DNA from 3 places in the Pantoea sp. X-Soil-ISGK-259 genome. Region 3 is predicted to be linked to each of the others. Evidence: predicted binding sites of a transcription regulator. Region 3 holds the regulator's gene; each other region holds the start of a gene.

What was found. The regulator LexA, encoded in region 3, represses DNA repair genes until DNA is damaged. The targets are predictions, from matches to a motif close to TNCTGTATGTACATACAGNA.
Region 1: a site for LexA is predicted at 3,466-3,485, ahead of dinG (ATP-dependent DNA helicase DinG). Genes of this name have one in related genera too.
Region 2: a site for LexA is predicted at 4,984-5,003, ahead of AC6I77_RS06145 (DNA translocase FtsK 4TM domain-containing protein). Genes of this name have one in related genera too.

Annotation. Positions count from the first base shown of each region.
Region 1 covers NZ_AP035986.1:1,244,044-1,252,122, reverse strand. The annotation lists gene AC6I77_RS05765 (M20 aminoacylase family protein) at 1-273, shown strand, start outside; gene ybiB (DNA-binding protein YbiB) at 275-1,243, opposite strand; gene dinG (ATP-dependent DNA helicase DinG) at 1,270-3,438, opposite strand; gene AC6I77_RS05750 (GNAT family N-acetyltransferase) at 3,562-4,080, opposite strand; gene AC6I77_RS05745 (XRE family transcriptional regulator) at 4,077-4,640, opposite strand; gene AC6I77_RS05740 (MerR family transcriptional regulator) at 4,789-5,523, shown strand; gene AC6I77_RS05735 (YohO family small membrane protein) at 5,612-5,719, shown strand; gene AC6I77_RS05730 (ABC transporter permease) at 5,700-6,431, opposite strand; gene AC6I77_RS05725 (ABC transporter ATP-binding protein) at 6,419-7,366, opposite strand; gene AC6I77_RS05720 (ABC transporter permease) at 7,359-8,079, opposite strand, start outside.
Region 2 covers NZ_AP035986.1:1,328,817-1,336,895, reverse strand. The annotation lists gene AC6I77_RS06155 (replication-associated recombination protein A) at 1-592, opposite strand, end outside; gene lolA (outer membrane lipoprotein periplasmic chaperone LolA) at 600-1,211, opposite strand; gene AC6I77_RS06145 (DNA translocase FtsK 4TM domain-containing protein) at 1,390-4,923, opposite strand; gene lrp (leucine-responsive transcriptional regulator Lrp) at 5,042-5,536, opposite strand; gene trxB (thioredoxin-disulfide reductase) at 6,057-7,025, shown strand; gene cydD (heme ABC transporter permease/ATP-binding protein CydD) at 7,169-8,079, shown strand, end outside.
Region 3 covers NZ_AP035986.1:287,142-295,220, reverse strand. The annotation lists gene AC6I77_RS01310 (conjugal transfer protein TraF) at 1-767, opposite strand, end outside; gene zur (zinc uptake transcriptional repressor Zur) at 1,218-1,739, shown strand; gene AC6I77_RS01300 (CsbD family protein) at 1,829-2,041, opposite strand; gene dinF (MATE family efflux transporter DinF) at 2,206-3,528, opposite strand; gene lexA (transcriptional repressor LexA) at 3,627-4,241, opposite strand; gene AC6I77_RS01285 (diacylglycerol kinase) at 4,347-4,715, opposite strand; gene plsB (glycerol-3-phosphate 1-O-acyltransferase PlsB) at 4,844-7,267, shown strand; gene ubiA (4-hydroxybenzoate octaprenyltransferase) at 7,328-8,079, opposite strand, start outside.

The DNA of each region.
Region 1 (8,079 bases), 960 kb from region 3:
AACCATGCGGCCCCGGCTGAGCAGGTGCGCGACGTGGCGCTGGCAACGCTGGGCGCAGAACAGGTTCACTGGCAGGTCAATCCGTCGATGGCATCAGAAGATTTTGCCTGCATGATGGAAGCCTGTCCCGGCGCTTACTTCTGGCTGGGCGCGGATGGCGAGACGCCCTCCGCGCCGCTACATAACGCTCGCTATGATTTCAACGACGCGCTGCTGCCGATTGGCATCCGTTTCTGGCAGAACCTGGTTGAACAGGCGCTGCCAGCCGCCTGACTCAGTATCCGGCAGCGGCAATCTGCTGCCCGGCCGCCGCCAGCGAGTCGCACTGGCCGCTGGCGCGCAGGCAGCAGGCGAGCTGCAATCGCAGTGACGCAGGCACCGGGCGCTGCTGATTCAGCACCTCATCAATCCAGCGCGCCGTCACCTCTGCCGTCTTGTCCGCCGGCAGTTCAACCGCCACTTCAGGCTGACGCTCGACCCACACTTCCGCTTCCACGCCTGCGCCCTGAATCATACTGATCGCCGGGCAGCGCTGCGGATTCGCATAGACTTCCCCTTCGGTGCCATTGAGCAGTATCGCTGGCGCATCAATGTCACTGAAGAATTTCGCCACGCGCGGCACATACTCCGGATGCGACACGCTCGACAGCCGCAGCGCCGCACGCTCTGCAAACGGGGTTGCCAGTTTTGCCAGCGTATGTGCGCTGTTACGGACGCCCATCCGCCAGCGCAGTGAGAGCTGTTTCGCCATTGGCGGGCAGAGGTGATCGATAGTGATAAAAACGAGTTCGCCCTGGTCGAGTTTCGCCTGCGCCAACTCTGCGGTGGTGACAGGTGTTACACCCAGTGCGGCAAACACCGCCTCACTGGTGATACGCGTCGCGTCGTCGCTGACGCCATGTACCACCACCGGGAAGCCGAGTTTCACCAGCAGCAACGCCAGCAACGGCGTCAGATTGCCCTGGCGGCGCGCGCCATTGTAGCTGGGGATGACGATCGGCATCGGCCGGTTTTCTGGCGCTCGCAGCTGCATCATCTGTGCCTGCATCGCCTGATAAAAGCCGCGCATCTCGTCTTCGCCTTCGCCCTTGATACGCAGCGCAATCAGGATGCCGCCCAGTTCCAGGTCCGGCACCTCGCCCGCCAGCATTGCGCCATACAGCGTCACCGCGGTATCAAAATCGATGTCGCGGGCATGATTTTTACCGCGACCAATCTCTTTAATGATTTTATTCAGTTCCATCACTCGCTTCCGGTTAAGTGCGCGGCTTAGCGCCGCGTGGGACGTCGTTTTCGCACCGTGTTTTTTGGCGCCACGGTGGCCGGTATCGCTTCCGGCTCTGGCGTTTCCGGCTGCGCAATCGGGAAGATCGGCAACGCGGCTAATAACCGACTGCCGTAGGATTTGCTCAGCAGACGACGGTCGTAAATAACGATTTCGCCATAACATTGATGGCTGCGAATCAGGCGCCCGACCTGTTGAATCAGGGTGAATGAGGCGCTGGGTAAGCTCTGCACCTCAAACGGATAACGCTTCAGGCTTTTAAGCCACTCGCCTTCGGTCAAAATTACCGGACTGTCCACCGGGGGAAAAGCGATTTTGTGAATATGCACCTGACTCAGCAGATCGCCCTTCAGATCAAGCCCTTCGGCAAAGGACTGCAGGCCAATCAGAATACTGGTTTCCCCTTTGGTGACGCGCTGGCGATGCAAATCGACCAGCCGGCTGCGCGGCTGATCGCCCTGCACCAGCATCGAGAGCCGCAGGTCAGGCAGACAGGCGACAAACTGCTGCATGGCCCGGTTGCTGGCAAACAGCACCAGCACGCCTTTGTGCTTTTTCTCCGCCATCTGCTGACGGAAGAAACCGGCCATCTCCGCAATGTGCTCCGCTTCGTGCGTCATCAGCGGCTCGAAGCGCATCTGCGGGATCACCAGCCTGCCCTGCTCTACATGGTTAAACGGCGAGTCCAGCGCCACAAAACGATCGCCTGCTTTTTCGCTGAGTCCCGACATCTCCTGCAGGCGGTTGAAACTGTTGAGCGATCGCAGTGTGGCAGAGGTGACCACCACATGTGGGATTTTGCGCCACAGCAGCTTTTCCAGCTGATCGCTGACGCGAATACCGGCGCAGTGAAACAGCAGATGCGCCTGACCTTCGCGCAGCTCGCGGGTGATCCATTTCGATACCGGTGCGCCAGACGCTTTTTCCATCGCCGCCAGCCGCCACAATTTGCTCACCGACTCGAACCAGCCAAACTGACGATTGAGCTGCAGCAGATTGCGATGCAATCGCACCACGTCCACCTTGCCAGTCTGCTCACTGAGTGCATTGATCAGGCCTTCGCTCAAACCGCGCAGCGCGTCGCTGAGTTTGAACAGCCGGGCACAGAGATCCAGCAGCTCCTGCGGAAGCGCACCCAGCACAAAGCGAAATTCGCCCGGCTGGTTATGCGGTGGCAGCAGCGGATTCAGCGCCTGCGCGGTCACGGTCAGCAGTTCGCGCAGCTCATCACAGTGTGCTTTCAGCCGCTCAGGGTTAGCCAGCGGCGGCGGCGATTTTGGCCGCATCTGCGTCATGATGCTGTCAACCAGCTTGATAAACAGGTCAAGTTGCAGGCTGCTCCAGCCCGGCGTAATGTCGGCACTCATCTCCAGCGCATCGCGGGCTACGTCGGGCAAATGGTGCCCTTCATCCAGCACCAGCATCAGGTTTTTAGCCGGTGGCAGCACCGACTCATTCTCCATCGCCGCCATCACCAGCGCATGATTCGCCACCACCACATCCACCTGCTCGATTTCGCGTCGCGCCACAAAGAACGGGCATTCACGATACCAGTGGCAGTGCGCGCCCAGGCAGCTTGCTTTATCGGTAGAAAGGCGCTGCCACAGGCTGTCGCTGACGTTCTCTTCGCTGTGATCGCGCAGGCCATCCCACTGATAGCGATCCAGGGATTTTTGTAAGCGGCCACACTGCGTCTGTTCCTCTTTGGTGCTGCTGACCGCATCATCGTCCAGATAGAGCAGCAGATCGCCCTGCTGATCGGCGTCGGCTGCCATCGCCGCCAGATTGCGCGGACAGACATAGCGCCCGCGGCCAAAAGCAGCGGTAAAGGTGAGGTCGGGGATGATTTTCTTCAACAGCGGCAGATCTTTGGTGAAGATCTGATCCTGCAACGCCACATTGGCGGTGCTGATGACCAGCTGCTTTTCCTGGGCGCGGCTGGCCGCAATGCCTGGGATCAGATAAGAAAGAGTTTTACCCACGCCGGTCGGCGCTTCAACCGCCAGATGGCGCGAATCGTCACCGGCCAGGCATTTTGCCACTTCGGCAATCATCTGGCGCTGCGGCGCTCGCGGGATGAAATCAGGCACCTGCTCCTGAAGCGCTTTATACCATTGCGCTATCTGGCTTTTTACTGCGGCTGTCAGGGCCATGATTTGCGTTACCACACTGAAAATATGGCCTGTATTTTTACACAGTATCCCGGCGGCGTCAGCTTTCACGCCGAATTTTTCGTGCGCTGTCGTAAATTTCAGTGCGTGCCCGGCGGCGGTGATTTACGCCAGCACTTTGTACATTACGGTGGTGGCGTCCAGCACGCCTGCGGTGGATTCCGCATAAAACGGGATCGATCCCGCTACCTGCCAGCCCAGCGAGCGATAGAGATCGCTGGCGACATCGCCGCTGCGCGTATCCAGCACCAGCAGGGTTTTGACGCGCTCGCGCGCCCGCTGCTCGGCGCGCTGCATCAGTTCACGGGCGATGCCCTGTCGGCGTGCCTGCGGATGCACCAGCAGTTTGCTGATCTCCGCCCGGTGGCGGCCGTTTGGCATGCCGCTGCTATTGATCATCACCGTCGCCACAATGCGACCCTGTTGACGCGCCACGATTAACTCGCTGTCGCCGCCTGTGATGCTGATGATTCGCTGCTGCCAGAATCGCGTCATCACCTCACTGTCTTCAGCATCAATAAACCCGACGCTGGCCCCATCTGCCACACAGCCCTGTAAAACATGGGTCAGTTCGGCCAGATTCTGTTGCGCCTGGGTGGCGCTGAGGGTTACGTACTCAATCATGGTTTCGCCACCACCAGTAGATAGCGCGCGCCGTCGGTCAGGTGCGCCTCAAAAGCCGATTTTCCTGTCAGATGAAAACGTAAACAGTCACCTGGCTGCAACGTCCACGCCTGAGATCCCATCGTGACGGTGAGACCGCCCTCACGCAGCCAGATATGCTGCTCCAGTCCCTGGATGGGTGGTGAATCGTAATCGATACGCGCACCAGGCCGTAACCTGCCCTCAACCAGTTCGCATCTGAAATGAAGTGCAGGAGGGGATATATTGCGGCGAATAAATCCGCTGGCCTCATCCTGCCACACCGGCTGATGCTGGCTGGTGACCAGCAAACTGGACTCCTCCTCCACCTCACTCAGCAGGCGTGACATCGTTAATCCGTAGGCGACACACAGACGGTTAAGCAGTGCAGCCGTAGGGCTGGTCTCGCCTCGCTCAATGCGCGATAATGTCGCACGACTGATGCCCGTGGCCACCGCAAGTTCATCCAGCGACCAGCCGCGTTGCAGGCGTAACTCTGACAGCCTCACAGCCAGTCGTTGCTCAGTATTCAGCTCAGACATTACTTTTCTCACTTATGGGAAACATTCTCTCAAATGAGATATAGCTGAAAAGGGCCGTATCAGTCAAGTTGTACATTGAGAAATGTATTGTACAACTTAGTTTGCTTCGTTATGGTAATTACACTCAGACCAATCGAAAGAGGAATTTATGACCTTATACAGTATCGGTGACGTCGCCGAGCGCTGTGGCATAAACCCAGTTACCCTGCGCGCCTGGCAGCGTCGTTATGGCTTACTGAAGCCGCAACGTACCGAAGGCGGACATCGTCAGTTTGATGAAGAGGATGTGCAGCGTATTGAAGAGATCATGCGCTGGATTGAAAGCGGCGTGCCGGTCGGTAAAGTAAAGGCATTGCTGGAAGGTGGCGATGTTGATGCACACGATGGCTGGACCACACTGCAGGATGAGCTAATCAGCGTATTACGTCATGTCAGACCCGCTAAACTGCGTAACAAAATTGCTGCGATTGGTCGCGAACATCCGATTGATGCGCTAATTGATCACGTTTTCATGCCTGTACGCCAGAAACTGAGTCTGGACCAGAATACTGCCCGAACCATGTGCAGCCTGCTGGATGGTTTGCTGATCGACTATGTCGCTTTCTGTCTGACCGGCAGCCGCAAAAAATCGGGAAAAGATGCGCTGATCATTGGCTGGGGTACCGACGATCGTACCCGTATCTGGCTGGAAGGCTGGCGTCTTTCACAGCATGGCTGGCGGATTGATGTGCTGGCTGAACCGCTTGATGTCCCGCGTCCTGAACTTTTTCCTGGCATGAATATGTTTGTATTTACCGGTAAAAAATTAACCCGTCGCCAGCAGGAACAGCTGTCACACTGGCAGGAACAGGGCTATGCCGTGCGGTTACATGAACCCGGCTGATAACAAAAAACGCACGCCGGGCGCTTTGCCTGCTGCCTTGCGCGCGCTATTATCCCCGCCTCACTGTTAACAAGTTCAGGTTTCCGTCATGAATGTCAAAAAAGCCTTTTTCGCCACGCTGTTTTTTATTATGGCGGTTGGCGGCACCAGCGGTCTCATGCTGGTGGGATACTCTCTCATCGTTCACTCACGCTAAGCCGACGTTGCAGGCGCTCAAAGAGGCGGTCGCTCACTATCGCCAGCAGCGCCACCAGTAGCGCTCCCTGAATCACGTAGGCGGTATTAAAGCCGCTTAGGCCGATAATCACTGGCGACCCGAGACTCTTTGCCCCGACCGTTGAGGCGATGGCCGCGGTACCGATGTTGATGATCACCGAGGTGCGTATCCCGGCAATGATCACCGGCGCAGCCAGCGCCAGCTCAATCTGCCACAGCCGCTGCCAGTTGCTCATGCCTACGCCAATAGCGATCTCCCGGCTGCTGGACGGTACGCTATCAATGCCCGCCAGGGTTCCCTGTAAAATCGGCAGTAAACCGTAGAGCAGCAGTGCCACCACGGCAGGCCAGGCACCAAAGCCCATCACCGGCACCGCAATGGCCAGCACGGCTACCGGCGGAATAGTCTGGCCCGCTGCCACGATAGTTTCTATCAGCGGCCGGAACGCACGCCCTGCCCGCCGGGTTACCAGCACGCCACTGCCAATGCCGATGACGATCGCCAGCAGGCTGGCGGTGATCACCAGAAACAGATGCGCCAGCGTCAACTGCCAGAAACTCTCCTGTTGATAGAGTGGCCGGGCCAGCTCCGGAAACCAGAGATGGAACAGCGGCCCACTCAAAGGCATTAGCGTCAGCAGCGCGCCATAGAGCAGTACCAGCCACAACAGCGGATCCCTTAGCCTGCGCATGTTAATGCCTCGCGCTGTCGCAGAAGGTCGCCAAAGTAGAGCACGCCCAGCGGCTGCTCCTGATCGTCAATGACCGGGAGTCTGTCTGTGCCCCGTGCAATAAACTGCGACAGGGCGTCGCGCAGCGTCAGCCCTGCAGCAATCGGTTCACCCGCCAGCCACTCGCCGCGTCGCACGGCATTACCCACCTGCTCCAGCGACAAGAGCCGTACGCCCATTTCGCTGCGGCCAAAGAAGTCGCGCACAAAATCATTTTTCGGCTGGGTCAGCAACTCAACCGGCCTGCCCTGCTGAACAATCTCACCGTTATCCATTAGCACAATGCGGTCCGCCAGCGTCAGTGCTTCGTCGATATCATGCGTCACCAGCACGATGGTTCGCCCCGACAGGCGATGAATACGCAGCATCTCCTGTTGCAGCACGCCGCGCGTCACCGGATCAAGCGCACCAAACGGCTCATCCATCAGCAGGACCTCCGGATCAGCCGCCAGCGCACGCGCCACGCCGACACGTTGCTGCTGACCGCCTGAGAGCTGATGCGGATAACGATTCAGCAGGCGCTCGTCGAGATTGAGCAGCGCCAGCAGCGTCGTGATGCGTTCGTTGATCTTTGCTCCGGACCAGCCCAGCAGCACCGGCACCGTGGCAATATTCTTTCGCACCGTCCAGTGTGGAAACAGCCCTATCGACTGAATCGCATAGCCCATGCGTTGCCTGAGCGAGCGGGCATCGAGCTGGCGAATCGACTCACCGGCAAAGCGGATTTCACCACTGTCATACTCCACCAGCCGGTTAATCATCTTCAGGGTGGTCGATTTGCCGGAGCCGGAAGTGCCGAGCAGTACACAGAACTCCCCTTTTGCCACCTGCAGCGACAGATCTTTCACCGCCGCCTTGCCGTTAAACGCGCGGCAAACGCTATCAAACTCAATCATCTTCTCTCTCCAGCAGTGAGATCAGCAGGCGGAACAGCGCATCGATGACGACCGCCAGCGCAATCACCGGGATCACCCCAAGCAATACCAAATCAAGCGCGCTGCTTAACAGCCCCTGGAAAATAATCGCGCCAAAGCCGCCCGCGCCAATCAATGCCGCAACCACCGCCATGCCCAGCGTCTGCACCACGACGACCCGCAGGCCCGCCAGCCAGACCGGTAGCGCCAGCGGTACATCCACCGCGACAAACTGCTGCCAGCCACTCATGCCCGTGCCGCGCGCGCTTTCGCGCACCTCCTGCGGCACCTGTTGCAAGCCCACCACCACGCTGCGCACCAGCGGCAACAGGGCGTAGAGCACCAGCGCGATCAAGGCTGGAGCCATGCCGATGCCGCTAATGCCCCAGTCACTGAGCCACGGAAAATGCTGCGCCAGTCCGGCCAGTGGCGCAATCAGCAGACCAAACAGCGCCACTGACGGCACTGTCTGAATAACATTAAGGACGCCAAACACACTGCCTTGCCAGTCAGGCCGCCGGAAAAGCGTGACGCCCAGCGGCAGTGCAAACATTAAGGCTGGCAGTACTGTACCCACCAGCAGAGTGAGATGACGGCTCAGTGCCGCATCAAACACCGCGTGACGGTTGGCATACTCTTTCAGCAGGGAGAGATCGCTGAGCTGGCCGCTGAACAGCAGCAACAGCGGCAACAGC
Region 2 (8,079 bases), 1.0 Mb from region 3:
TGCGGGTATTATCCGGCAGCACGATGTCACTCTCGCCATAACCTCGCGCTTTATCCTGCATCGCCTGATCCAGCACCTGCTCAATATCTTCGAGCGTCAGTGATTTCAGCAGGTAAACGCGGGCGCGTGACAGCAATGCGGAGTTAAGTTCGAAAGAGGGATTTTCGGTGGTGGCACCAATAAAGGTGATGGTGCCATCTTCAATATGGGGCAGAAAAGCATCCTGCTGGCTCTTGTTGAACCGATGGACCTCGTCCACAAACAGAATAGTGCGCCGTCCGGCATGTTTGTTCTGTCGGGCACGCTCAATCGCTTCACGGATCTCTTTTACGCCGGAGGTCACTGCAGAGATACGCTCCACATCGGCATTACCGTAATGCGCGATGATCTCAGCCAGCGTGGTTTTGCCGGTCCCGGGCGGTCCCCATAAGATCATTGAATGCAGATGCCCGGCTTCAATCGCACGCGGCAGCGGTTTACCCGCGCCCAGCAGATGCTGCTGACCAATGTACTGTTTCAACGTTTCTGGCCGCATACGTGCGGCCAGAGGTTTGAAATTCTCGGTGGAAAAATCCAGGGACAGGTTACTCACCGTGACCTCACTGACGTTGGTCGTCCACCGTCACGCCTTTTGGCGGTGTGAACGTGAATTTATCCGGGCTGATCGCGCCATTCTGCTGGCTTTTCAGCTGGTAATCGCTGCGCTGACCATCCTGCTCAATCGCGCTGAAGCGGTTAATGGTGCCGCTGGACGTCACCTGAATAGTGAACTGTTTCAGGTTGCCGTCGCTGTTTTTCGGCGTCAGTTCGAAATTGTCACCCTGCTGTTTGATGTTGTATTGCTTCCAGTCGTTTGACTGGTTACGGGCAATCAGCATAAACGGCGTGTTGCTGGTGGCATTCTGCAGCAGGCTGACAGTAGCCTGTTCAACAAACGGGTTGTAGAACCAAAGCGATTTGCCGTCGGAGATGATGATACTTTCGTCCGGTGCGGTCATGTGCCAGTTAAACAGGCTGGGACGTTTAACCCACAACTCGCCTTCGCCGTCCTGCACATTGGCGCCGCTGCTGTCGGTCACTTTTTGCGTGAAGCTGGCGTGGAAGCTGCTGACCTTATTCAGGCGCTGCTGCAGATCACTGGAAGCATCAGCCAATACGCTGGCTGAAGAAAAGGTGGCCAACAGGCCCAGAGCGATTACGCGTAATTTCATCTGCTTCAATTCCTTATTTAAACGTTCCCATCGATAACTGCATTAAGCCTGGTCGCCGTTCCGCCATCAGAACAGAAGAAAAAACCGAAAGCTGATTCAGATATGGGGCTTAACCGTATAAAAAACAATGAGCCAGTCGGAACTGGCTCAGTGAGTAGTGTTTCAAAACATTTAACTGCTACATGTCGTGTGGGGGCGGAGACAGGACTTCACGGTTACCATTGTGGCCTGGTGCAGAGACAATGCCCTGCGCTTCCATCTGCTCAATGATACGTGCCGCACGGTTATAACCAATGCGGAACTGACGCTGAACGCCTGAAATCGATGCTCGACGTTTATCAACCACAAAGCCGACTGCCTGGTCGAACAGCGGATCGAGCTCTTCATCACTGTCGATGCCACCGGCACTTTCGCTCTCTTCGCCCGCGGTAATGCTGTCGATATATTGCGGACGTCCACGCGCTTTCCAGTCCTGAACCACGGCATGCACTTCCTGGTCACGAACAAAGGCACCGTGCACACGAATAGGCAGGGAGGAGTTTGGCGGCATATAGAGCATGTCACCCATCCCCAGCAGTGACTCCGCGCCGCCCTGATCGAGAATGGTACGTGAGTCAATCTTGCTCGACACGGTAAAGGCGATACGCGTCGGGATGTTCGCTTTGATCAGGCCAGTAATCACATCCACGGATGGGCGCTGTGTTGCCAGCACCAGGTGGATACCTGCGGCTCGGGCTTTCTGTGCCAGACGCGCAATCAACTCTTCAACTTTTTTACCCACTGCCATGATCAGGTCGGCAAACTCATCGACCATTACCACGATGTAAGGCAGTTTTTCCAGGACCGGCGGCGTCATATCCATACTGTCGCCCGGCTTCCAGAACGGATCGGGAATCGGACGGCCCATCGCTTCAGCCTGTTCCACTTTCTCGTTGTAACCTGCCAGGTTACGCACGCCCAGCGCCGACATCAGCTTATAGCGACGCTCCATTTCGCCAACACTCCAGCGCAGCGCATTGGCGGCATCTTTCATGTCTGTGACGACTTCGGTCAGCAGGTGTGGGATGCCTTCGTAGACCGACAGCTCCAGCATTTTCGGGTCGATCATGATGAAGCGAACTTCTTCCGGCGTCGCCTTATAAAGCATGCTGATAATCATGGCGTTCACACCCACAGATTTACCGGAACCGGTGGTACCGGCTACCAGTAAGTGCGGCATTTTCGCCAGATCGGCGACGACAGGCTGACCCGCAATATCTTTACCCAGCACAACAGCCAGCGGTGACGGATTGTCGCGGAATTTAGGGCAATCCAGTACTTCACGCAGATAGACTGTCTGACGATGCTTGTTAGGCAGTTCCAGACCCACGTAAGGCTTGCCTGGAATCACTTCCACCACACGAACCGCAACCGTGGACAGCGAACGTGCTAAATCACGCGACAGGTTTGAAATACGCGCCGCTTTCACGCCAGGTGCCAGGTCGAGTTCAAAACGGGTAATAACCGGGCCAGGCGAGATGCCAACCACTTCCGCTTTCACACGATAATCACCCAGGCGCGACTCAACCAGACGGGCGGTCTGCTCCAGCGAAAACATGTCCACCGGCTCTTCTTCTTCAGGTGGCGCAGTCAGCAGATCCAGTGAAGGCAGTGGTGTAGACGGTTTCTCCAGAGGCTGTTCATGGCGCATCAGGAACGGATGAATCAGGCTGTCATGCAGCGAAGGTTTCGCTTCTTCAACCGGCTGAGCCGGCACGGCGGCTGGCGAACCATAAGCGGGAGCAGAATAAGCCGGAGCCTGAGAAGCCACTGGCGCACCATAAGCGGGCGCAGAGGGTGCTGCAGGCGCTGCATACACAGGCTCAGACGAGGCTGCTGGCGTACTGTAATCTGATTCTGCCGGGATAAAGCGGTCAGGTGCAGGAACCTGAGCCGGAGCCTGAGGTTGTGAAACCTCACTCACCTGCTGCCATGGTTCGTGTGAAACCGCAGGAGCTTCCGGTTCTGGCGTCGCGGCAATCGTAAACAGCGGTTCAGACGGGCCGTCATCCACCAGATCTTTCATCGGTGAAAAATCAAACGCTGAGGCGGTATCAATATTAAATACCGGCTCTTTTTTCACTTCAGGTTCATAGCGCTGTTGCTGCTGCTCGGCGAACTGACGTGCCAGTGCATCCTGATGCTGAGCATCCTGCTCATCTTCCTCGTCCTGCTGCCAGCTGGTGCCATAACGCTGCTGCTGTTCAGACTGGAAGGCCTGACGCAGTTCAGCCTGCTGCAGCGCCTCTTCAGCATCAGGTGCAGCAGAAACTGATCCAGCCGGGGCCGTTTCGCTCTCTTCCGTTTTTGCTTTCTCTTCAGCCATGCGCTGAGAAGGCAATTTAATGCCATAAGAGGCCAGCTCACGACGGGTTGGCAGTTTTACCGGGTTAGGACGCGGTAGCGCCGGTCCGATGCCCTGCTTAACCTGCGGGTTGGGATTGGTTTCAGGGGCTAAATCGAAAACAGGGGCAGTACGCGTGGTCGCCTGGGCCGCAGTGGCAGCGACGGCGGCCGCAGCTGCAGGAGCCGCAGGCATTGCTGGTGTGTCGCGCCAGTTCCCCATTTTAGGTTCATCGTCGTCGTAAGCACTGAACGACGGCGCAGCCGGGGCCTCGTCCGGCATTTCAAAGTGATAAAGCGGTGGTGAGGTCGCAGGTGCAGAAGCACTCTGCGCCGGAGTCGGAGCCGTTGCTGCACCATAGGATGCTGGCGCGCTCTGCACGGCCGCAGGCGCGGGTTGTGCCGTCGGCGATGCTGGCATAGCTGCAGGCGCAGATGCCGCCGCAGAAGGCGCTGCAACAGCGGCAGGCGTTACCGGAGCAGCCGGCGCGAGCGTCACCTCTGCGGCTTCCGCCGTTGCCGCTACCGCCGCGCTGGTTGCTGCTGCCGCTTTAGCCAGCAGAGGATCCGGCTGTGACGCCGCAGGCTGGGCGGCTGCACGTGGAGCAGAAAGCAGCACATCTTCATCCTGATCGGTAGCATGCAGTTCAGGCACATCCGCGTATTCATGCGCGTCCTGCTCGTCATCCTCTTCCTGCCAGGGTTCATCGTGACGTGAACGGTTGCTGGCAAACGTCAGCACGCCCATCACCACGCCACCAATTCTTTCTGCGATGGTGAGCCATGACCAGCCGGTGTAAAGGGTAATGCCCGCCGCCCAGACGCAAAGCAGCATAAGCGTGCCACCCGCTGGACTGAACCAGGGGGCAATCGCATTACTCACCAGGCTACCAATCACGCCGCCTGAGGCGAAGTACCAGATATCATCGGCATTTAGCGCCGCCATACCACAGGTCGTCACCACCAGTGCCAGGACGCCAATTAAGCGCAGCCCGACAGCAAAGCAGTCAAAGTAGTCCTGGCTGTCGCGCTGACGGAAAGCAATCCAGCACAGACCCAGGATGACGGGCGGAATGGCGTACGCCATCACACCAAAGATGAAGAGTAAGGTGTCAGCCAGCCAGGCACCGACGCTGCCGCCGATATTGTGGATAGGTTCATGCCAGGCCGTTTGCGACCAGCTCGGGTCGGAAGGGTTAAAACTGACTAAAGAAACCATCAGGTAGATGGCAAACAGCGCCACCAGAATAAGCAACGCTTCCAGCAGACGACGTCCACTGCTCAGCGATTGTAACGAAACGTCTTTATCTTCTGTATATTCCTGGCTCAAGAGGACTCTCCAGGTGCCTGTAAAGTAAGAAGCAACAGCGCCGGGCGAGCCCGACGCTGATCCTGTATGAATTCACAGGAGTGTACCGAAATCTAACAGGTTTTGCACCTGCCCCGCATCAGCGGGTTTTGATCACCAGTCGATTGCTCTGTTTGACCTCTTCCATCACCACGTAAGTTCGCGTGTCGTTTACGCCGGGCAGGCGCAACAGGGTTTCACCCAGCAACTTACGGTAGGCAGACATATCAGGTACGCGCGTTTTCAGCAGGTAGTCGAAATCGCCGGAAACAAGGTGACACTCTTGAGTTTCCTCAAGTTTTTGCACAGCGGCGTTAAATTGCTCAAACACATCCGGCGCACCACGATTCAGAGTAATCTCAACGAATACCAGTAGCGATGCATCAAGATAGTGCGGGTTCAACTGCGCGGTATAGCCAAGAATAAATCCCTGACGTTCAAGACGACGCACGCGTTCAAGACATGGCGTAGGCGATAAGCCTACGCGTTTGGAAAGCTCTACGTTTGAAATGCGACCATCTTTCTGAAGTTCATTCAGAATGTTCCTGTCAATTCTGTCGAGATCTTTTCCGGGGCGTTTCTTATTGTCTACCATTATTATTGTCTCTCTTAATTCCTTCCCTTTACCTGCCACGCCCTGAAAACGCTCATTGTTCGGGGCATTTCTGAAGTGAGCTAACAGAGCCTGTGTTCTGAAATCTATCGACATGACGCATATTGTCTGTCCACATCATGCGTCATTATCCATATCAGGCTGCTTTTATTCGGCGTTAAGTGCAAAACAGGCGAGGAAAACCTGTTTTGTTCCGATAAATGTTATTCGCTTCTGATAATGTTTTCGCAAAAGCGCAGGCGATTGTCAAAGTAAAATCACCAAATTCAGGACAAGATGCCAGACAGTTAGCTGGGTATCTGTTTTTAAATGAGTATTTTTGCACTTTTGCACCCATTCAGCCCGAGTTTTGCCCCCTTTTGGCGCATTCGCCAGGCAAAACTGCCGTTCATCGTCTACGCCATTTGCAGCTATCGTTAACAAAATTGGCTAAGCCTTGTCATTGTCGCCGGATATTCCCTACAATCGCAGGCTATGTCAGCCGAATGAAACTGAGGAACGCATGAGTACGGCCAAACACAGTAAGTTACTCATTCTGGGCTCTGGCCCAGCGGGTTATACCGCAGCCGTTTATGCTGCACGCGCCAACCTGAACCCCGTATTGATCACGGGTCTGGAAAAAGGCGGACAGCTGACCACGACTACTGAAGTGGAAAACTGGCCGGGCGACCCGCACGATCTGACAGGTCCATCGCTGATGGAGCGCATGCACGAGCATGCCGAAAAATTCAATACTGAGATCATTTTTGATCACATCCACACGGTGGATCTGCAGAATCGTCCGTTCCGCCTCACTGGCGATAGCGGCGAATACACAGCAGATGCGCTTATCATCGCAACGGGTGCGTCGGCACGTTATCTGGGCCTGCCATCTGAAGAGGCGTTCAAAGGCAAAGGCGTTTCTGCCTGCGCAACCTGTGACGGCTTTTTCTATCGCAATCAGAAAGTCGCGGTGATTGGCGGTGGCAACACGGCCGTTGAAGAAGCACTTTATCTGGCGAACATTGCCGCTGAAGTGCACCTGATTCACCGTCGTGACAGCTTCCGCGCTGAGAAGATCCTGATTGACCGCCTGATGGAAAAAGTGCGTAACGGCAATATCGTGCTGCACACTCATCGCACGCTTGAAGAAGTGGTAGGCGATCAGATGGGCGTGACAGGTCTGACGCTGCGTTCTACCCAGAACAGTGATGAGACGGAAGCACTGGAAGTGGCGGGTCTGTTTGTTGCTATCGGGCACAGCCCGAATACGGCCATCTTTGAAGGTCAGCTGGCGCTGGAGAACGGATACATCAAAGTTCAGTCCGGTTTACACGGCAACGCCACCCAGACCAGCATCCCTGGCGTTTTTGCAGCAGGTGATGTGATGGACCATATCTATCGTCAGGCGATTACCTCTGCGGGCACTGGCTGCATGGCTGCGTTAGACGCTGAGCGTTTTCTTGACGGGTTAGTTAAAAACGATCAGTAAGTTGTTAACCCTCTGATCTCAAATGTTCCAGGCGACGGTTTTTCCGTCGCCTTTTTTATTGCTCTCATGCTAGATTCTTGCGCCAGAAGAGATGGAAATGTCTTTCCATTTTCCCCCATCATCGATATTTATCATGGTCTCGCATGGACAAATCGCGGCAGCAGCATCTTACCCGCTGGCTTCGTCAGCAACGTCGTTTCGCCGGTCGCTGGTTGCGACTCAACACGCTGCTCGGCACGGCGAGTGCACTGCTGATCATTGCCCAGGCCGGTTTACTGGCCTCGCTGCTTCAGGCGCTGATTATTGATCAACAGCCGCGCGAAACGCTGACGGTCAGCATCCTGCTATTACTGCTCTGCTTTGTGCTCCGTGCCCTGATTAACTACGCCCGCGAACTGACCGGTTACCGTGCCGGGCAGGCTATCCGCCAGGCTTTACGACAGCAGGTTCTTGACCGGTTATCTGATCTCGGCCCGGCGTGGATTCAGGGAAGACCAGCCGGTAGCTGGGCAACGCTGTTGCTGGAACAGATCGAAGAGATGCAGGAGTATTACGCCCGCTATCTGCCGCAGATGACACTGGCAGTCGTGATCCCCTGCTGCATTCTGCTGACCATTTTCCCGTTGAACTGGACGGCAGGTCTGATTCTTTTTGCCACCGCGCCGTTGATACCGCTGTTTATGGCGCTGGCTGGAATGGGTGCTGCCGAGGCCAACCGCCGAAACTTTCTGGTACTGGCTCGCCTGAGCGGGAATTTTCTGGACCGCCTGCGCGGCAGAGAGACGCTGCGACTGTTTCATCGTGGTGAAGCAGAACAGCAGGCCGTTGCCGCCGCCACCACCGATTTTCGCCAGCGCACCATGGAAGTGCTGCGCCTCGCCTTTCTCTCCTCCGCCGTACTGGAGTTTTTTGCCTCGTTAGCGATTGCCGTGGTGGCCGTCTATTTTGGTTTCTCCTATCTGGGCGAATTGCATTTCGGTGCGTATGGCCAGGGCGTGACGCTGTTTGCCGGCTTCCTGGTGCTGATCCTCGCTCCGGAGTTTTTCCAGCCACT
Region 3 (8,079 bases):
TCGTTCTTGTCGTAGTTGTAGATGCTGGCGGTATAGTTATAGAGCCAGGTTTTCTGCACTTTTGGCGTCACACCAACAGATACTGGCTGACCGGCGATGGTGAACTCATGCGCCACCGCGACACCGTAATCGGTGGTCAGTGCCGCCAGGCCATTGGCGCTGGAGCGCAGGTTATTTTGATCGCCAGGACGTGGGAACCGCGTACCGTCAGCAACACCGCGCAGATAGTCGATATCACCCTGTACGACATTGGCGCGGACGTGCGCGGTTCCGTAGGCTTTGGTGATAAAGGCGAAAGGCAGGGTCTCATTGGGGATGGTCACGGCCACGGCCGCACCCGCACTGCCATCCGCTTTGTTGCCACGCAAATCGCTGAGTTTGTTAGCGACATCGCCGGAGGCGGCGCGTAATTCAGGGTAGCCGCGGAAGAAATCCGCTGGCGTAAAGTTATTCAGCACTGTGCGGTAACGATCCACGGTGTCCGAAATATCATCAACTTTATCAAGCAGCTTATCTTTGTCAGTAACCTGAATACCCGCTGAAGGAACAATAATGCTGACGTTATCGTCGGGTTTAGCACGCGTCATCAATGCCGGGTTCGCCAGCACTGCGGAACCATAAAGAGAAGATGCTACGCCGGTGCCACCCATGGCGTCATTACGTGCATCGTACCAGGTCCCTGCCGCCATGGCGGAAGAAGAAAGGAAAAGCGCGGTCACTACAGCGGAGTACTTCAGCGCTGAACGTTGAGCGGATTTTTTCACCATTTGCCTGCCATCACCTGAGAAATTGTCATTGAAACATTCAACGACTGAATAGTTTGTTAGCCCTATTGTGAACCCTGGCTAACGCGTTATTGCTGTGAATTCAAAGGAAACAGTGTCTTAATTCAAAGGATTGGACGTTTTCCAATCAAAAAACCGTTGTAATAGTTCAGACTGCATCGGTGCATTTCAAACAATGCCAGACTTTTCTTAAGTCTTTCTGAACATTACTTCTTAACTCAGTGAGATGCAAAGCAAAATGCCAACAAATTCCGCTTCAGACGGTTGCAGAATGGATCTGAATTATCGTCATATTTGAGATAAAAAGCGGGCTGAATTCTAAATATGCTGCTTTATCAGGCGAATAATGCTGTTTTATCAGACAAAAACCAACCTCAGCACCGCGAAACTATGTGTGATAAAATAACATCACTTATCCAGCGGAGAATTTTCATGACCAACATGACGTCGCAGCAAATTTTGATTCAGGCCGAAAAAATGTGCCTGCAGCGCGGTGTGCGTCTGACTTCGCAACGTGCTGAGGTGTTGCGCCTGATGGCGGAACAGCCGGGCTCTATCAGCGCCTACGACCTGCTGGATCAACTTCGCGTCAGCGAACCACAGGCTAAGCCGCCCACGGTCTATCGGGCGCTGGATTTCCTGCTGGAACAGGGTTTCATTCATCGGGTGGAATCCAACAATAGCTACGTCATGTGTCACCACTTTGAAGCACCGGCACATACGTCAGTCATGCTGGTCTGTGACCGTTGTGCAGCCGTTACAGAGAAACAGGCACAGGGCGTAGAAAAGATTATCGCGACACTGGCGGGTGAAGCGCAGTTTGCATTACGCCACAGCGTGATTGAAGCACATGGTTTATGTGAAAGTTGTGCCGTCGTTGAAGCCTGCACGCACCATGAGAGTTGCGATCATAATCATCAGGATGAGGGTAAAAAGCGGGGAAAACGCGGCTGACGGGCACATCCTTGTGCGGTTCCGTCCCTGTACTGTTCCGGTGCAGGCGCGCCGGAACGATTTTAGCGGGCTATCGGGGAATGCGCTGATTACCAGCGGTAATCTTTATTGGTGCCTTCCCAGTCTGCTACTTCGCGCTCTGCTTCATCTTTTGCATAGCCGTAGCGTTCCTGGATTTTACCGACCAGCTGATCGCGTTTACCTTCGATAACCTGCATATCATCGTCGGTCAGCTTGCCCCATTTCTCTTTCATTTTGCCTTTGAACTGCTTCCAGTTGCCGCTCGCTTCATCTTTGTTCATGGCAGACCTCCAATCCTCGGGTTAAATAATTATCTTGCTGCTTAACAAAATAACGATACAAAGCGCGGGTTAACTTCGCTTGTTAGAGTTAATTGTAGTAGCCAATTTCAAAAATGCAGAATAATACAGAATAATCCGTATCCTCCCGGGTCAGCGCTGCTGGATCACGCCTCAAACCAGCTGTTCTGACGCCAGTGCTTACGCCAGATGAGCCACAGTGACAGGCCGCGCAGCGCCAGGAATACCGTCACCGCCAGCCAGAGACCGTGGTTGCCCAGCAACGGTACGCTGAGCAGCGTCAGAAAGTAGCCAGCCGCCGCCACGACCATGCTGTTACGCATCTCGCGTCCACGTGTCGCCCCGATGAACATTCCATCCAGCAGATAACACCAGACGCCGATCAGCGGCATGATTATCTGCCAGACCAGATAGCGGTCAGCTGTCTGCTGCAGTGACTCAAGCGAGGTCAGCAGGGTAACAATCTGCGGGCCAAAAATGGCATAAACCAGCGAGAAGAAGAGCGCGACTACCACCGCCTGCCGACAGGCTGAGTGCCAGACGTGCTGCAATTTACTGCCATCTTTTGCGCCATGCGCTTCGCCGGCAAAAGCTTCAACCGCGTAGGCAAAACCATCCAGCGCGTAGGCAGTAAAGGTAATGAACATCAGTAATACCGCGTTAACCGCCACCACATCCGGACCCAGCCGCGCACCCAGCACGGTCAGCGAGGCGAAACAGAGCTGCAGCATCAGAGAGCGCAACATGATATCCCGGTTCAGTCGCAGCAGTCGGCCGCTGTCACCGCGCCAGCTCTGCTTCAGCAGATTAAACGTAATACCGCGCAGCTTTAACACCCGCCAGACCATGATGCCGCCGACGCCCAGCGTGATGTACTCCGCCAGCGCCGTGGCGGTTGCTGCTCCCGCGACACCCCAGTGCAGCCCCATCACCAGCCAGAGATCGAGCACGATGTTCACCAGATTGCCCACTATCAGCAGGATTACCGGCGCCCGCGCATACTGAACGCCCAACAGCCAGCCCAGGATGACCAGGTTTGCCAGCGTTGCAGGTGCACTGAGCCAGCGAATCTGAATAAACAGCGCCGCCTGTTCCAGTACATCAGGATTGCCACCTACCAGATGGGTCGCCAGCTGAATAATCGGATAACGCAATGCGATGAACAGCACGCCGGCCAGCAGCGCAATGATCAGCGGCTGCGTCAGCGCGCGTGCCAGAGCGGTTTTATCGCCCGCACCAAACGCCTGTGCCGTCAGGCCAGTGGTACTCATTCGAAGGAAAAGCAGCAACATAAAGAGGAAGCTGGTCACTGTGGTCCCGACCGCAACCCCGCCAAGATAGACAGGGCTGTCGAGATGACCAATAACTGCAGTATCGACCACGCCCAGTAAGGGAACGGTGATATTTGAAAGGATCATCGGCAGCGCAAGCCGCCAGAGATTTTTATCCGTTGCCGTGATAAAGCGCATTCGCCGTTCCGTGCTCAGTGTCGCTGCAGCAAAGCAGGCAACAAAATTAGGGCAGACAGAATAGCATCAGAAAAGGCGAATGCACGCAGGCCTCAGAATCAAAGCCACTCGCCGTTACGCACCACGCCAACCGCAAGACCTTCAATGGTCAGTGACTGCGCACGGGTGTCGACCACGATAGGGTCAAAATCGCTGTTTTCAGGCAGAAGGTGCACGATAGCACCCTGCTTTTTCCAGCGTTTAACGGTGACTTCATCATCAATACGTGCCACGACAACCTGACCGTTGCGCACATCCTGGGTTTTATGTACCGCGAGCAGGTCGCCGTCCATAATCCCGATATCTTTCATCGACATTCCGCTGACGCGCAGCAGGAAGTCGGCAGAAGGCTTGAACAGGCCCGGATCCACTTTGTAGTGGGTTTCGATATGTTCCTGCGCCATGATCGGCTCACCGGCAGCAACCCGGCCAATCAGCGGTAGTCCTTCTGAAACTTCTTCTTCCATTAACAGACGAATGCCGCGTGATGCACCCGAAACGATCTCAATAACGCCTTTACGCGCCAGCGCTTTCAGATGCTCTTCAGCCGCATTTGGCGAACGGAAGCCCAGTTGCGCGGCGATCTCTGCACGCGTAGGCGGCATGCCCGTTGAAGATATATGGTCGCGAATCAGGTCATAGACCTGCTGCTGCCTGCTGGTTAATGCTTTCATCCCGCCCCCTGGTTGTTTATACAGTCGCTGTGAGTATATACAGGTATTGGCGAAATGGAAACCGATTGTCAGGGAAAACGCGCCCTCAGGCGCGTTATGGAAGGCTTATCGCAAATGTGTCCAGAGCAGCGCGACCCAGACAAACAGGGCCAGTAAGATGCTGATCAGTACCGCCGCCGAGCCCATGTCTTTGGCCCGGCCCGCCAGGGGATGATGTTCCTGACCAATCCGGTCAACCACCGCTTCAATGGCGCTATTGAGGATTTCGACAATGACGACCAGCACCACGGCGCCAATCATGAGGATGCGGGCGATCACATCGACATCCAGCCAGCACGCGATAATAATAGCGGCCAGCGCAGCCAGGGCTTCCTGCCGAAAGGCGGCTTCATGCTGCCAGGCGGCACGCAGTCCCTGCCAGGAGTAGCCTGCGGCTTTTACTATTCTGATAAGTCCGGTGGCATTATTTGCCATGATGTGGGAACCCTTTCATTCAATTGACGTCAATGTCTGGGCTGCGTGCAATTGGCACCACCACAGATCTTCGCTGCGCTTTCTGGTATGCTTGCGGCGCTTTGCTAACAAGAGGCTTCATGTTGTCTATGTCAGGTTGGCGTAAACTCTATTACAAATTACTTAATTTACCACTCTCCTTTTTGGTAAAAAGTAAGGCCATTCCGGCCGATCCCGTGTCTGAACATGGTCTGGATCCGACCCGACCTATTATGTATGTTTTGCCTTACGATTCGAAGGCTGACTTACTGACTTTACGCGCACAGTGTCTGCGGCATCATCTGCCCGATCCGCTGATTCCGCTGGAGATTGATGGTTCGCTGCTGCCGCGCCACGTGTTTATTCATAATGGCCCACGCGTATTTCCCTATTTTGTGCCCAGCGTTGAATCGGTAAAAATCTTTCACGATTACCTCGACCTGCATCGCAATAATCCTGAGCTGGATATTCAGATGCTGCCGGTCACCGTGATGTTTGGTCGTGCGCCAGGACGTGAAGTCCAGGGCGAAGCGACGCCGCATCTGCGTGTGCTGAATGGGGTGCAGAAATTCTTTGCGGTCATCTGGCACGGACGTGACAGTTTTGTCCGCTTCTCGCCGACCGTCTCGCTGCGCCGCATGGCAACGGAACACGGTACGGACAAGTCGATTGCCCAGAAACTGGCTCGCGTGGCACGCATCCATTTTGCCCGTCAGCGACTGGCGGCGATCGGCCCGCGTTTACCGGCGCGTCAGGATCTGTTTAATCGTCTGCTGCAATCCAAAGCGATTGAAAAAGCCGTCGAAGATGAAGCGCGCAGCAAAAAAATCTCCCATGAGAAAGCCCAGCAGAATGCTGTTGAGATGATGGAAGAGATCGCTGCTAACTTCTCCTATGAAGCCATTCGCGTCACCGACCGTGTGATGGGCTGGCTCTGGAGTCGTCTCTATCAGGGCATCAACGTCAATGGCGGTGAAAAAGTTCGCCAGCTGGCGCAGGATGGCCACGAGATTGTCTATGTACCCTGCCATCGCAGCCATATGGATTATCTGCTGCTCTCCTATGTGCTCTATCATCAGGGGCTGGTGCCGCCGCACATTGCCGCGGGTATCAATCTCAACTTCTGGCCAGCCGGACCGATTTTCCGTCGTCTGGGCGCCTTCTTTATTCGTCGTACCTTTAAAGGCAATAAGCTTTACGCCACGGTATTCCGCGAATATCTCGGCGAGCTGTTCACCCGCGGCTATTCAGTTGAATACTTTGTCGAAGGAGGCCGTTCACGTACCGGTCGCCTGCTGGACCCGAAAACCGGCACCTTAGCCATGACCTTACAGGCGATGCTGCGCGGCGGAAATCGCCCCATCACGCTGGTGCCGATCTACATCGGTTATGAGCACGTGATGGAAGTGGGCACTTACGCCAAAGAACTACGCGGTGCAGCCAAAGAGAAAGAGGGCTTCATGCAGATGGTGCGCGGCTTACGCAAGCTGCGCAATCTCGGTCAGGGTTACGTTAACTTCGGCGAACCGCTGCCGCTGGTCAACTATCTCAATAAGCGGGTGCCGGAATGGCGCGACGCGATCGATCCGATTGAGCCGCAACGTCCGAGCTGGTTAACGCCGACCGTTAATGACATCGCGGCCAGTCTGATGGTGCGTATTAATGAAGCGGGCGCGGCTAACGCGATGAACCTCTGTGTCACGGCGCTGCTGGCGTCACGTCAGCGCTCACTAACCCGTGAACAGCTGATTGAACAGCTGGAGTGCTATACCCAGTTGCTGCGTAATGTGCCTTATTCGCCCAATGCGACCGTACCCGATCTTTCCGCAGAAGCGCTGCTGGATCACGCCCTGAGTATGAACAAATTTGAGAGTGAAAAAGACAGTATTGGCGACATCATCATTCTGCCACGTGAGCAGGCAGTGTTGATGACCTACTACCGTAACAACATTCATCACATGCTGGTGATGCCGTCGCTGATTGCCGCCATTGTTCAGCAACATCAGACGCTGAGTGAAGCGGAACTGCTGCGTCAGGTGAGCCTGGTCTATCCGATGCTGAAGAGTGAACTGTTCCTGCGCTGGCAGACCGATGAGCTGCCACAACTGCTGACCGACGTAAGTCAGGAGCTGGCACGTCAGGGCCTGATTACCGTCGAAGCGGGTGAGTTGCGCTTTACCGCAGCACGCTATCGCACGCTGCAACTGCTGGCCGCCGGTGTGCGCGAAACGCTGCAGCGTTATGCCATTACCTTCTCGATTCTCAGCGCCAAGCCGACGATTAACCGTGGCACGCTGGAGAAAGAGAGCCGGACGCTGGCACAGCGTCTGTCAGTGTTGCACGGAATCAATGCGCCGGAGTTCTTCGACAAAGCGGTCTTTACCTCACTGGTACTGACGTTGCGTGATGAAGGGTATATCAGCGACAGCGGTGATGCCGATGTCGCGCAGACCCTGGCGACCTGGCATATTCTGGCTGACCTGGTCACCAGTGATGTCCGCATGACGATTGAAACCGCGGTGGCGCACGACTGACCCCCGCGCGCATTGTAAAAAGGCGACCTCATGAGGTCGCCTTTTTTATGCCCAAAACTTTCAGAACAGCTGACTGAACGGCGGCGTATTCATCAGTACGCCCAGGAACAGCACCATCCCGACGTAGTTGTTATTCAGGAAAGCCTGGAAGCAGGGCTGACGTTCGCGCCCGGCGATCAGCTTCTGCTGATAAACAAACAGCGCAGCCGCCAGCAGCAGCGTCCAGTAGAAAGCACCATTCAGATGCAGCATCATGCCCACCAGCGCCATCAGCAGCAGGGTCGCCAGTTGCAGCAGGCCAATGATCAGCTTGTCGAAACGTCCAAATAAAATCGCTGTCGATTTCACACCAATCTTCAGATCATCATCCCGATCCACCATCGCATACTGCGTGTCATAAGCCACCGTCCAGCAGATATTAGCGATAAATACCAGCCAGCAGACCAGAGGTAAGGACTCACTAACTGCGGACCACGCCATGGGAATTGCCCAGCCAAACGCGGCACCCAAAACGACCTGCGGCAGATGGGTATAGCGCTTCATAAAGGGATAGACCCAGGCCAGCGCCAGCCCCACGACGGAGAGCATAATCGTCATCAGATTCATGGTCAGCACCAGCGCAAACGCCACCAGCGCCAGAATCACAAACAGCAGCTTAGCCTCTTTTGCACTGACCGCGCCGCTGGCCAGTGGACGGTGCTTTGTGCGCTCAACGTGACCATCGACTTTCCGATCGGCGTAGTCATTGATCACACAACCGGCTGCTCGCATCACGAAAACCCCGGCCACAAACACCGCCAGCACCGGCAGCG